2 linked regions of the Azospira inquinata genome follow. The protein of the gene in region 2 interacts with the protein of the main gene of each other region in a pairwise test. Links are inferred from orthologs where the notes say so. Each region holds a gene or a part of one and is shown on either strand. Other genes may lie near its edges.

Region 1 (4,750 bases), 940 kb from region 2 along the record:
GCGGCGGCAGCGGCCACCCCATTGCGGGCGTTATGGAGACCGGGCACCTGGAGGCGGATATCCGCCTCCCCTTCCGGGGCCCGGAGATGGAGCTGGACTTCCAGGCCGTGGGCCTGGACCGTGCCAGTCACATCGGCCCCGGGTTTCAAGCCGAAGGTACGCACCCGGCGCCCCTGGTTAATGCCCAGCCAGTAATCGGCGAAGGCGTCATCCCGATTCACCAGGGCCACCCCGTCGGTGCCCAAACCGGAATAAATGGTGCCTTTTTCTTCCGCGATACCGGACAAATCCCCCATGCCTTCCAGGTGGGCCCGCTGGGCATTGGTCACCAGAGCCACGGAAGGCTGGGCGATGCCCACCAAATAGGCAATTTCCCCCGGATGGTTCATGCCCATTTCGGCCACGGCGTAACGGTGCTGCTCCATCAGTTGGAGCAGGGTCAGGGGCAGGCCGATGTCGTTGTTAAAGTTGCCCCGGGTGGCCAGCACCCGGTCGGCTCCCACTTCGGCCTGGAGAATGGCGGCCAGCATTTCCTTGGTGGTGGTCTTGCCGTTGGAGCCGGTCACCGCCACCAGAGGCAGGGCAAAGCTGGCCCGCCAGGTCCGGGCTAGGTCGCCCAGAGCCAGACGGGTATCGGGCACCGCCACCAGGGGCAGATCCAGGGCTTCCAGCCCGGCGACCGCGTCTTCCGCCACCAGGGCGGCCACCGCCCCCTGGGCTTTGACTTGAGCCAAAAAGGCATGACCGTCGAACCGTTCCCCGCGCAGGGCGATGAACAGTTGCCCGGCGCCGATGGTCCGGCTGTCGGTACTCACCGAGGCAAATTCCCGGTTTTCTCCGATCAGACGTCCCTGGGTCGCCCCGGCCAGCCGTTGCAAATCCATCATCATCAAGCTTCCTTTTCCCGACGTAAGCCTAGAGCGCGCTCCGCCGTCGTCACGTCCGAATAGGGGAGACGCACCCCTTTAATTTCCTGATAGGGCTCATGGCCCTTGCCCGCCACCAGCACCACATCCGGGGCGGCGGCGTTGATTACGGTCTGTTCCACGGCCCGGGCCCGTTCCGGTTCCACCGGCGCTTCCGGGGCCCCCGCCCGGATGTCTGCCAGGATGGTCAGGGGATCTTCGTTGCGGGGGTTGTCGTTGGTGAGCAGCACCTGATCCGCCAGCCGCTGGGCGATGGCGCCCATCTGGGGCCGTTTGCCGTGATCCCGGTCGCCGCCGCAGCCAAACACGCAATGGAGCTGGCCGCCCCGGGCCGTGGCCACTTCCCGCAGGGCGGTGAGGGCGTTTTCCAGGGCGTCCGGGGTGTGGGAGTAATCCACCACCACCAGGGGCTCATCCCGCCCGCCCAGGCGCTGCATCCGCCCGGGGGGCGGCAGCAGGGCGCTGAGGCGTTCCCCCACCTGGTCCAGGGGCAAGCCCAGGGCCAGCAGGGTGCCCGCCACCGCCAGGAGATTGGAAACGTTGTAGCCGCCTACCAGGGCCGTCCGCACGGCCACGGCGCCCCCGGGGGCCACCAGGGTAAAGGCCATGCCTTCCGGGGTATGGGTCAGGTCCCGGGCTTCCAGCAGCCAGTCGGCTTCGGGGGCCTGGCGCCCTTCCCGGGTGTAGCCGATACGCAGTCCGGCGGTGGTTTGGGCGATCAGGTGGCGACCGAAGGGGTCATCCAGATTGATCACCGCTTCATTCAATTCGGGCCAGGAGAACAGGCGGGCCTTGGCGGCCCCGTAGGCTTCCATGGTGCCGTGATAATCCAGATGATCCCGAGTTAGGTTGGTGAACACCGCCACGGCAAAACGAGCGCCGTTGCAACGGCCCTGATCCAGACCGATGGAAGAAATTTCCGCGGCGCAGGCCCGGGCGCCCTGGGTCAGGTAGTCTGCCAGGAGCCGGTGCAGGGCCAGGGCGTCCGGGGTGGTATTGGCGCTGGCGTCCAGACCCCGGTTCAACAGGCCGTTGCCCAGGGTGCCGATGACGGCGCAGGGCTGGCCCGCTCCGTCCAGGGCTTGGGCAATCCACTGGCTGCAGGAGGTTTTGCCGTTGGTGCCGGTGAGACCCACCAGCTTGAGCTGTTCCGAGGGGCGGCCATAGACCAGATGGGCCAGGTGCCCGGCAAAGGACTGGAGGCCTTCCACCCCTACTTGGGGCACGGTCCAGTCCGTCGGCCAGACGAAATCCCGGGCCTCCCAGAGCACGGCCACGGCGCCCCGCTCCAGGGCCATGGGGATGAATTTCCGGCCGTCCGCCCCGTGGCCCGGATAGGCCACGAACACGTCTCCGGGCTGCACCCGGCGGCTGTCATTTTCCAGCCGGGTCACCTGGACGCCCTGGGCGGTGAGCCGGTCGAGGAGCATTTGGGCCATGAGGGTCTGGGTCACATGACCTCCTTGGCCGAATCTTCGGCGGCAGCGGGCTTGTCCCCGGCGGTCTGGGGCGCATCCTGGGGAATGCCCAGCACCCGCAGGGCCCCACCCATGATGTTGGCGAAGGCTGGACCGGCCACGTCGCCCCCGTAGTGCTTGCCGTTGGAGGGCTCGTCGATCATCACCGCCACAATCAGGCGGGGATTGGACATGGGGGCGATGCCCACAAAGGAAGCCACATATTTCTTGGCATAGACGCCGTTTTCCAGCTTGTAGGCGGTTCCGGTCTTGCCCCCCACCCGGTAGCCAGGCACCTTGGCCATGGGGGCGGTGCCCCCGGGCTGCACCACCAGTTCCAGCATGTTCCGCATTTCCTGGACGGTCTGAGGCGAAAACACCCGCTTGCCCGGCACCGGCCCGTCCCCGACCCGGGTCAGGGACAGGGGCACCACGTCCCCGTCCCGGGCGAAGACCGTATAGGCATGGATGAGCTGGACCAGGCTCACGGAAATACCGTGGCCGTAGGACATGGTGGCCTGCTCGATGGGGCGCCAGTTTTTCCAGGGCCGTACCCGCCCGGTCACTTCCCCGGGGAAACCCAGATGGGGCACCTGGCCGAAGCCCAGGTTCTGGAAGTTTTCCCACATTTCCTGATAGCTCAGGGTGGCGGCGATCTTGGCCGTGCCCACGTTGGAGGATTTTTGGATCACCTGGGCCACGGACAGGTCGCCGTGGGCGTGGGAATCGTTGATGGTGGCGGTGCCGATGGTGAGCCGGCCCGGCGCGCAATGAATGATGGTGCCGGGCTGGACCCGGCTCTTTTCCAGGGCCAGAGAAACGGTGAAGGGCTTCATGGGGGAGCCCGGTTCGAAGGTATCGGTCACCGCCCGGTTGCGCAGCTGGGGCCCGGTGAGATGCTGGCGGTTATTGGGGTTGTAGGTCGGCCAGTTGGCCAGGGCCAGGATTTCCCCGTTGCGGGCATCCACCACCACGGCACCGCCGCCCTTGGCGTCGTTGTCCTGAACGGTTTTTTGCAGCTGGCTAAAGGCCAGATACTGGATTTTGGAATCCAGGGCCAGGGTGATGTCCTTGCCGTCCTGGGGCGGCTTGGCGGCGCCCACGTCTTCCACCACCTGGCCGCGCCGGTCCTTGATCACGGTTCGGCTGCCGTCATGGCCCATGAGCTGGTTCTGGAAAGCCAGCTCCACCCCTTCCAGACCCTTGTCGTCAATACCAGTAAAGCCCACGATGTGGGCAGTCATTTCCCCGGAGGGGTAGTAGCGGCGGTATTCCTTGTCCTGGTGGATACCCGCCAGTTTCATTTGGGCGATGCGCTCCCCGATTTCCGGGGGAATCTGGCGTTTGAGGTAAACGAAGTTCCGGTCCTCCGCCAAACGCCGCTTCAATTCCCGCTCGTCAATTTCCAGTAGGGCGGCCAGGCGCTGGGACTGTTCCGGCGTCAGCTTCACGTCCCCGGGGATAGCCCAGATGGATTTCATGGGGGTGGAAACCGCCAGAATTTCCCCATTCCGGTCCGTAATCCGGCCCCGGGAGGCGAACACGTCCAGCTCCCGCCGGTAGCGGGAATCCCCCTTCTCCTGAAGAAAATCGTTATTGATGATCTGGAGATAGAAGGAACGGCCCACCAGGGCAGCAAAGCCCAGGAGCAGCATGAGGGCCACAAAGCGGGAGCGCCAGGCCGGCATGCGCAGCTGGAGCACGGGGCTTTCGGCGAAGCGGTGGGCTTTGGGCTTATTGACCCGCATTAGGGCCGCCCCCCTTGACCGGCGGGCAGGGAGGCATTGATCACCTTGCTGGAATCCGGGCCGTGCATTTTCAGTTTTTCCCGGGCGATTTTCTCGATCCGGGGATGGGCGGCCCAGGTGGACAGTTCCAGCTGGAGCTGGCCCCATTCCACATCCAGGCTGCGGGACCGCTCCTGCTCATTGTCCAGATCCTGGAAGAGCTTGCGGGCCTTGTGCTGGGAGGTGACCACCCCCATGGCGCAGATGGTGGCCACCAGCAGGAGTACCAGATTCACTCTCAGCATGGCCGGCTCCCCGCCGGGGCACGGAACGGAACCGGGGCGCTCATGCCGACACCTTTTCCGCCACCCGCATAATGGCGCTCCGGGCCCGGGGATTGGCCGCCACTTCCGCCTCCGAGGCCCGCACCGGCTTGCCCACCAGATGAATCTTGGGGGGCGGCAGCTGGTCGGCCCGCAGGGGCAGGTCCTTGGGCAGCTTATCCGGCTCGGCCTGCTCTTTGAGGAAGCGTTTGACGATCCGGTCTTCCAGGGAATGGAAGGAAATGACCACCAGGCGGCCGCCGGGTTTCAGCAGCTCCAGGGCCTGGGGCAGGACTAGCGCGAGCTCCTGGAGTTCT
Region 2 (7,806 bases):
CATTTACCGCCAGGCCGCCGGGCTGCGGGTGGAAGGCTCCGCCGCCGACATCGCCCGCCGGGGCCACGAAATTCCCCGGGATTCCCTGCGGCCGGGGGATCTGGTCTTTTTCAACACCCTCAATCGCCCCTATTCCCACGTGGGCATCTATATCGGCGACAACCGGTTCGTGCATGCGCCGAATTCCAATGGCAAAATCCGTATCGACAGTCTGAGCAGCCGCTATTTCGCGGATCGCTTCGAGGCTGCCCGGTCGTACCTCGACTGAGAACCCGGTGTTTTCTCCCTGCCACGGCGGGGAGGGGCGCGGCCTAAGGGCTGCCCCCAGGCTTCCGAGTTGCCGCCGAGGTCCGGCGGGGGAAGGGGCCGGGTTCGTCTACAACAACATCAGGAGACAGAGCCATGCCCATTCCCCCCTTGTTCCAGGGGCGCCTTGCCGTGCCCGCCATTGCCGCCCCCATGTTCCTGGTCTCCGGACCGGAACTGGTCCTGGCCACCTGCCGGGCCGGAGTCGCCGGCACCTTTCCCGCCCTCAATGCCCGTCCCGCCGAACAGCTGGATGACTGGCTGGATCAGCTCAACCGGGCCCTGGGGCCCCAGGACGCCCCCTACGGGGTCAATCTCATCGTCCATCCCTCCAATGCCCGCCTGACGGCGGACCTGGACCGGGTGGTGGCCCACCGGGTGCCCTTCGTCATCACCAGCCTGGGCAATCCGGCCCCGGTGGTGGCGGCGGTCCATGACTACGGCGGCCTGGTCTTCTCCGACGTGATCCATGCCAAACACGCCCAGAAGGCCCTGGCCGGCGGGGCCGACGGCATTATCTGCGTCGGCGCCGGGGCCGGGGGCCACGCCGGGCCCCAGAGCCCCTTTGCCCTGGTACGGGAAATCCGCCAGTTCTGGGACGGCCCCCTGATCCTGGGAGGCGCCATTTCCGACGGCTACGGCATCCGGGCCGCAGAAGCCCTGGGGGCGGACCTGGCCTACCTGGGCACCCGCTTCATCGCCACCCGGGAATCCCGGGCCCAGGCGGGCTACAAGGAAATGCTGGTGGGGGCCACGGCGGACGACATCGTCTACACCCCGGCCATTTCCGGCACCCCGGCCAATTTTCTCTGGCCCAGTCTGGAAAAGGCCGGCTACACCCGGGAAAGCCTTCGGGAAGGCACCGCCCCGGCCCACGCCTACGGGGGGGATGAGGCCAAGGCCTGGCGGGACGTGTGGAGCGCCGGCCACGGCGTTTCCGGCATTCGGGACGTTCCCCCTGTGGCCGAACTGGTGGACCGGCTTGCTCGGGAATACGCCCAGGCCTGCGCCCTACCCCCCTCCCCGGCCCTGAAAGCCTAAGGGGTTGGGCCCCCCCCCGCCCCGGGTAAAAGGGGCGAAAGGAGCGACAGGCCCCCTGGTAGCCGCCAGGGGGCATTTTTTATGACAGGCGTCAGCGTCCGGGCGGCACAAATCGCGTATAAGTCGGTAACATTCAGCCTTACAACCATAAACCATCTCGCGGCCCAGGCCGCCAGCCCCTTTGCAGACCATGCAAACCATAGACGAACAGGCCGTCGGCAAACTGCTGAACGGCATCACCATTCCCCCCTGCCCCTCCGTCCTGGCTGCCCTGAGCCGGGAAATGCGCAAAGACCGGATTAACGACACCACGGTCACCCGACTCATCAGCAAGGATGTGGCCCTGGCCGCCGGGGTCATCAAGTGCGCCAATTCCCCCCTTTTCGGCACCACCCGGCCCCTGGAATCCGTGGCGGAAGCCCTGCGCCTGCTGGGCTTCAACAATGTACTCAGTCTGGTCATCAACCAGCTGTTGCAAACCGCCCTGGCCAATGGGGACGGCCAGCCTACCCTGGAACGATTTTGGGATACGGCCACCTATACCGCCGGGGTCTGCGCCCAGCTGGCCCGTTCCCTGCCCGGAACCAAGCGGGAAACGGCCTATACCTTCGGCCTGTTTCACGATTGCGGCCTGCCTCTGCTGATGCGCCGCTTTGACGACTACAAGCTGACCCTGGGTCTGGCCAACCAGGACACCCTGCGCCCCTTCACCCAGGTGGAGGAAGAGCGCCACGGCACCAACCACGCGGTTATCGGCTATCTGCTGGGGCGCAACTGGGGCCTGCCGGAAAACCTCACCCGGGCTATTCTCTGCCACCACGATTTCGCCGTGCTGGAAACTGGAGAACTGCCCGGGGAAAGCTGCACCCTGATCGGCCTGGGCCTGGTGGCGGAACGCATTGTGGGCAGCTTCCTGCGGATCAATGCGGAGGAAGGGGACTGGATCAAAGGCAAGGCCATCGTGGCCCGCTACTTTGGCCTGAGCGACATGGACATGGACGATCTGGTGGAAGACGTACTGTTCAAGCTCAACTCGGCCCGGGGAGCGGTCGCCTGAGCGGGTCCATCACTCAAGCAAAAGGCGCCCGAGGGCGCCTTTTTTCATGGGGAGAAAAACTTGACTGTCCCCGGTTCAGAGCAGGAACAGGGTGGCCAGACCGAGGAAAATGAAAAAGCCTCCGGAATCGGTGACGGCCGTAATCATCACCGAGGAGCCCACCGCCGGGTCCCGGCCCAGGCGGTGCATGGTCATGGGAATAATCACCCCCACGGTGGCCGCCAGAAGCAGATTGAGGGTCATGGCGGCCGTCATCACCATGCCCAGGTGCACCGAGCCGTAGAGCCACCAGGCCACTACCCCCAGCAAACCACCCCATACCAGGCCGTTGATGAGGGATACCCCTAATTCCTTGTGCAGCAGACGGCGGGCGCTCTCCGGCTGGATCTGGCCCAGGGCGATGGCCCGCACAATCATGGTAATGGTCTGATTGCCCGAATTGCCACCGATACCGGCGACGATGGGCATGAGGGCGGCCAGGGCCACCAGTTTTTCGATGGAACCTTCAAAGGCGCCGATCACCCGGGAGGCGATGAAGGCGGTGACCAGATTGATGGCCAGCCAGGTCCAGCGGTTTTTCACCGAATTCCAGACCGAGGCGAAAATGTCTTCCTCTTCCCGCAAACCGGCCTGGGCCAGCAATTCGCTGTCCGATTCTTCCCGGATGAAGTCCACCACCGTATTCACGGTCACCCGGCCCACCAGCTTGTCGTGGCTGTCCACCACCGGGGCGCTCACCAGGTCGTAACGTTCGAAGGCCTGGGCCACCTCTTCCGCCGCATCATCCGGATGGAGCTTGATGAAGTCGGAGACCATGATGGTATGGACTTCCACGTCCTGGTCATTGACCAGCAGGCGGTTGAAAGGCAGCACCCCTTTGAGGAGGCCTTCCCGGTCAATCACAAAAAGCTGGTCGGTGTGGTCGGGCAGTTCGTCGAAACGGCGCAGATAGCGGAGCACCACTTCCAGAGTCACGTCTTCCCGCACCGTGACCATGTCAAAGTCCATCAGGGCGCCCACGGCGTCTTCCGGATAGGACATGGCGGAACGGAGCTGTTCCCGCTCTTCCACGGGCAGGGCCTGGAAGACGTCCTGAATCACCTCATGGGGCAGGTCCGGCGCCAAATCGGCCAGTTCATCCGCATCCAGAGTCTCTGCGGCGGCCACCAGCTCTTCCGAGTCCATGTGGGCGATGAGGGTTTCCCGCACCGCATCGGAGACTTCCAGGAGGATTTCCCCGTCCCGCTCGGCCTTGACCAGGTCCCAGACCGTGAGCCGGTCTTCCAGGGGCAGGGCTTCCAGCACATAGGCCACGTCCGCCGGGTGCATCTGCTCCAGTTTCTGGCGCAGCTCGGTGAGGTGCTGCCGGTGGACCATGGAGGCCACCAGCTCCTGACGGGGCATATCCTGCTTGCGCAACAGTTCCTCCACCAGCTTGTGCCGGGCAAGGAGGGTCTGCACCACCGTCAGGCTTTCCTGCAGGGCTTCGGCATCAGCGTGACGGAGTTCTTCGCTCATGGTGCGGTGCGCAAAATAGATGGGGGATTTTAACACTCCCCGCCCCGTCCCATGGCCCTAAACACGCCGTTTACGAACAAAAAAAGGTGGTCGGGGCCAGCCCCCCGGAGGGGCTGGCAGGGGGGCGGAAAAAAGCCCCTATCCCGCCTCTTTTCTAGGGCCTTTTTCCTGGCCATTTTTCAGGCCTATTTGGGGGGCTTTTTCGGAGCCAGTTCGTCCAGCCTAGGGCAGGTCGGCGGCGGGCATCCGGGCCTGGATAATGGCGGTCTTGCGCATCAGGCCCGGAGCATTGCGGTGCTGGTCGTAATAGCGGGGATTGGGCAGCATGGCGGCCAGCTTGGCGGCCTGGGAGGCGGACAGATGGTTGGCGGAAACGCCGAAGTAATGACGGGCGGCGGCTTCCGCGCCAAAAATGCCGTTACCCCACTCCACCACGTTGAGATAAATCTCGAAAATGCGCTGCTTATCCATCACATGTTCCAGCATCAGGGTGATGAGGGCTTCTTCCCCCTTGCGCAGGGGACTCTTGGAAGCACTGAGGAACAGGTTTTTCGCCAACTGCTGGGAAATGGTGGAGCCACCGGCCACGATGCGGCCCTTGCGCTGATCCTTTTCAATGGCCTTCTGGATGCCTTCCCAGTCAAAGCCTTCATGATCGACGAACTTGGCGTCTTCTGCCGCGATAATGCCCCGCTTCAGGTTATTGGAAATGTGCCGGTAATCCACCCATTCCTTTTTCAGCTCCGCCTCCGGGTCCTTTTCCCGCAGCTCCGCCAGACGGATTTCCTGGAAATGGGTGGTCTGGGGATTGACCCAGTTCCACCACAGCACCCAGCCGAAAAGCCAGAACTGGTAGAGCAGTCCCAGGGCGATGAGGGCCAAGAGGCCCCGCTTGGTCCAGCGCCAGACGCCCCTCATGCCGCCTCCATGTCCCGGCGCAGGGCACCGGTGTCCGGGCGCAGGCCACGCCACAGGAAAAAGGATTCCGCCGCCTGTTCCAGCAGCATGCCCAGGCCATCCGCCAGCAGGGTTGCACCCTGTTGCCGGGCGAAGGCCAGGAAGGGGGTGTCCCCTTTGCCGTACATCATGTCGTAGGCCGCCGCCCCGGGGGCGAAAACCCCGGCGGGCAGGGGTGGCAGATCGCCCCCCAGGCTGGCGGAGGTGGCGTTAATAACCACATCGAAGGCGCCCTGGATGTCCCCGTAGCCGCCCCCGGTCACCGCCCCCAGGTGGGCGAAACGGGCGGCCAGATCGGCGGCCTTGGCCGGCGTCCGGTTGGCGATTACCAGGGTGGCGGGCTTGGCCGCCAGCAGGGGCCCCAGCACGCCCCGGGCGGCGCCCCCGGCCCCCAGGAGCAACAGGCGCTTGCCCGCCAAGCTCAGGCCCAGGTTATGTTCCAGATCCCGCACCAGACCGGCCCCATCCGTGTTGTCCCCGAAAATTTCCCCGTCCCGGAAAACCAGGGTATTCACCGCCCCGGCCAGGTCGGCCCGCGGGGAACGGCGCTGGCAAAGGCGGAAGGCTTCTTCCTTGAAGGGCACGGTCACATTGGCCCCCTTGCCCCCGGCGGCAATAAAGGCGGCCACGGCCCCGGGGAAATCGTCCTTGGGGGCCAGCAGGGCTTCGTAACTCAGATCCTGGCCGGTGGCGGCGGCGAAGCGGCCATGGATGAAGGGGGATTTGCTATGGGCGATGGGATTGCCGAAAACGGCGTAGCGGTCGGTCATGATGGGGGAGAAATTAGCGGGCCTGGAGCTGGTCGCCGCTGGTAAAGAACCAGGTGCGGGTAATCACCAACTGATCCACGTCCCGCTTGATATCGGGGGGGAAGGGGGCGTAGGGGGCGGCCATTTTGACGATGCGCAGGGCGGCGTTATCCAGCACCTTTTCCCCGGAAGTCCGTTCCAGCTCCACCTTTTCCACGCTGCCGTCCGAATTGATGGTAACGGACAGCACCAGGCTGCCGTAGAGCTTGCCCCGGGCCGCATCCGGGTAATTCAGGGTGCCCACCCGCTCCACCTTGAGGCGCCAGTCTTCCATGTACTGGGCAAAGCGGTATTCGGACGTGCGGGTGCCCAGGAACTTACGCCGGGGGCGCTTGTTGTAGTCGTCCAGGTTTTTGTTCACCTCCCCTTCCAGACGGGCCATGGCCAGGGCGTTGTTGGCCATATCCCGGCCGGAGAGCTTGGGGGTGGGATCGGGTTGGGTATCCTTGGCAGACCGGGGGGCCACCTGATGCTGGCTGCGGGCCCGGGTCAGCAAGGCCCGCTGCTGGGCTTCCAGAGCCTGGACCCGCTGCTTGGCCTGTTCCAGCTCCGTCCCCTCTTGCTGCCGAGGAGACGGAGGCAAGGGGGTGGAGGCCCGGCGGTTTTCCGCCGTGTTGCCGCCCCCGTCCAGATTGGCCTGGGCCAGGGCCTGGGTGTCCCGGGGCTTGTGGCTGGAACGGCTGTTCACCAGGACAATTTCCATGGCCCGGTCCTTGAAGGCCCGGGACAGGTCTGGCGAGGTGAAGTGGATGGCGAGAACGAGGGCGTGGACCGCCAGGGAAATGGTGATCGCCGCCGTCAGATTCAGGGACGCCGGAAGGTAATGGCGGAAAAATTCCCAGGGTTGCTTCCGGGCCATGGGCACCTCAGGCCTCCTGCTCCGTGGCGGCGGGGGGCTGGGCGTCCCCCGGGGTGGCGCCGTCAGTCTCCGGAGCGGCAGCGCTTTCCGCTTCCCCGTCCCCTTCTTCCTCGGCCACCGGCAGGGGGGCCCCGGGCTCATCCAGGGTTTCCTGGTAGCGCAGGTTCAATTCCAGGTCCAGGTAATCCCAGCCTTCCACCGTGAGGCGCACCCGCTGGCCCGGAGTCAGCTCGGGCAGGGAGGGCACCCGCTGTTGCAGGGGCAGATGGTCCAGCTTGACCAGATTTTCCTTGCGCAGGGTGGCGTCAATGGTGCTCACCCCTTCCTGGGCCAGCCAACGCAGGCACCAGTAGCGCTCCATCTGGCGCTGGAAGTCGTTGTAGGCGGCGTAGGTCATGTCGAAATCCCGCATGGCGGCGAAGAGCAGTTCGCTCTTGGTGCCGAAATGGGGGGGGTCGTTGCGCAGGCAGGCGATGAGCTGCCATTGGTTGAGCAAATCCACGTAGCGCCGCAGGGGGGAGGAGGACCAGGCGTACTGGGGCACCCCCAGGCCTTCGTGGGGCAGGGGCGAGGTGGTCATGCGCACCTTGCCTCCCACCTGGGCCCGATAGACGCAGGCGATTTTGTGTTCCGCCAGCAGGCCGCCCCAGGTGGCGTTGGCCACAATCATCAGTTCCGCCACCAGCTTATCCAGGGGGCTGCCCCGCTTGCGTTCGCTGATGACCACCCGGTCGCCCCGCCCGGAGGGGTCGGCGGCATCGGGGAAAATTTCAAAGTTGTAGTCATTCACCCCCTGGGTGGCGGAGGGCTTGCCCCGCCGCCCTTCGCAACGGCAGGCGAACTGGTAGAGAAGCAGCAGTTCGTCCCGGAAGGGGAGCTGTTCCGCCGTGGCGGGCACACCGGCGGCCACGGTGGCGTCGTTGAACCAGGGTTCCAGCTGGTGATGGCGCAGATTGGCCGCCACGGGCACCCGCTCCAGGCAGGATTCCTGGTTCAGGATTTCCAGGTTTTCATCCACCGTCAGGTAGAGGGAAACGGCGGGCCGGGGCTGGCCTTCCGCCAGGGTATAGGCCGCCACCACCGGGTCGGGCAGCATGGTGATTTTGTTGCCCGGCATATAGACCGTGGACAGGCGCTGCCGGGCGATCATATCCAGCTCGTCCCCGGGCTGAATGCCCAGGCCGGGGGCGGCGATGTGGATGCCGATGCGCCAGCCGATGCCGGGCAGGGCTTCCAGGGAAAAGGCGTCGTCGATTTCC

What was found.
Region 1: the proteins of mtgA (region 2) and Azoinq_RS04255 interact in binary tests that used the Escherichia coli proteins (3 or more experiments, as listed by UniProt). The link is inferred for Azospira inquinata from one-to-one orthologs.

What each region holds. Positions count from the first base shown.
Region 1 is NZ_CP064782.1:964,802-969,551, forward strand. Bases 1,755-4,750 are described here. They hold Azoinq_RS04255 (peptidoglycan D,D-transpeptidase FtsI family protein), read right to left. Parts: upstream 4,132-4,750; coding sequence 2,377-4,131; downstream 1,755-2,376. Other genes in these bases: Azoinq_RS04250 (UDP-N-acetylmuramoyl-L-alanyl-D-glutamate--2,6-diaminopimelate ligase), read right to left, coding at 1,755-2,380; ftsL (cell division protein FtsL), read right to left, coding at 4,131-4,415; rsmH (16S rRNA (cytosine(1402)-N(4))-methyltransferase RsmH), read right to left, coding at 4,456-4,750. In the rest of the region: Azoinq_RS04245 (UDP-N-acetylmuramoyl-tripeptide--D-alanyl-D-alanine ligase), read right to left, coding at 1-887; more of Azoinq_RS04250, read right to left, coding at 890-1,754. UniProt on the Escherichia coli protein: Essential cell division protein that catalyzes cross-linking of the peptidoglycan cell wall at the division septum. Required for localization of FtsN.
Region 2 is NZ_CP064782.1:1,904,813-1,912,618, reverse strand. Bases 2,993-5,964 are described here. They hold mtgA (monofunctional biosynthetic peptidoglycan transglycosylase), read right to left. Parts: upstream 4,841-5,964; coding sequence 4,145-4,840; downstream 2,993-4,144. Other genes in these bases: Azoinq_RS08760 (TonB family protein), read right to left, coding at 5,663-5,964; aroE (shikimate dehydrogenase), read right to left, coding at 4,837-5,649; mgtE (magnesium transporter), read right to left, coding at 2,993-3,922. Outside these bases: Azoinq_RS08790 (C40 family peptidase), read left to right, coding at 1-268; Azoinq_RS08785 (NAD(P)H-dependent flavin oxidoreductase), read left to right, coding at 403-1,347; Azoinq_RS08780 (HDOD domain-containing protein), read left to right, coding at 1,538-2,404; more of mgtE, read right to left, coding at 2,480-2,992; more of Azoinq_RS08760, read right to left, coding at 5,965-6,547; Azoinq_RS08755 (ribonuclease catalytic domain-containing protein), read right to left, coding at 6,555-7,806. UniProt on the Escherichia coli protein: Peptidoglycan polymerase that catalyzes glycan chain elongation from lipid-linked precursors. May play a role in peptidoglycan assembly during cell division in collaboration with other cell division proteins.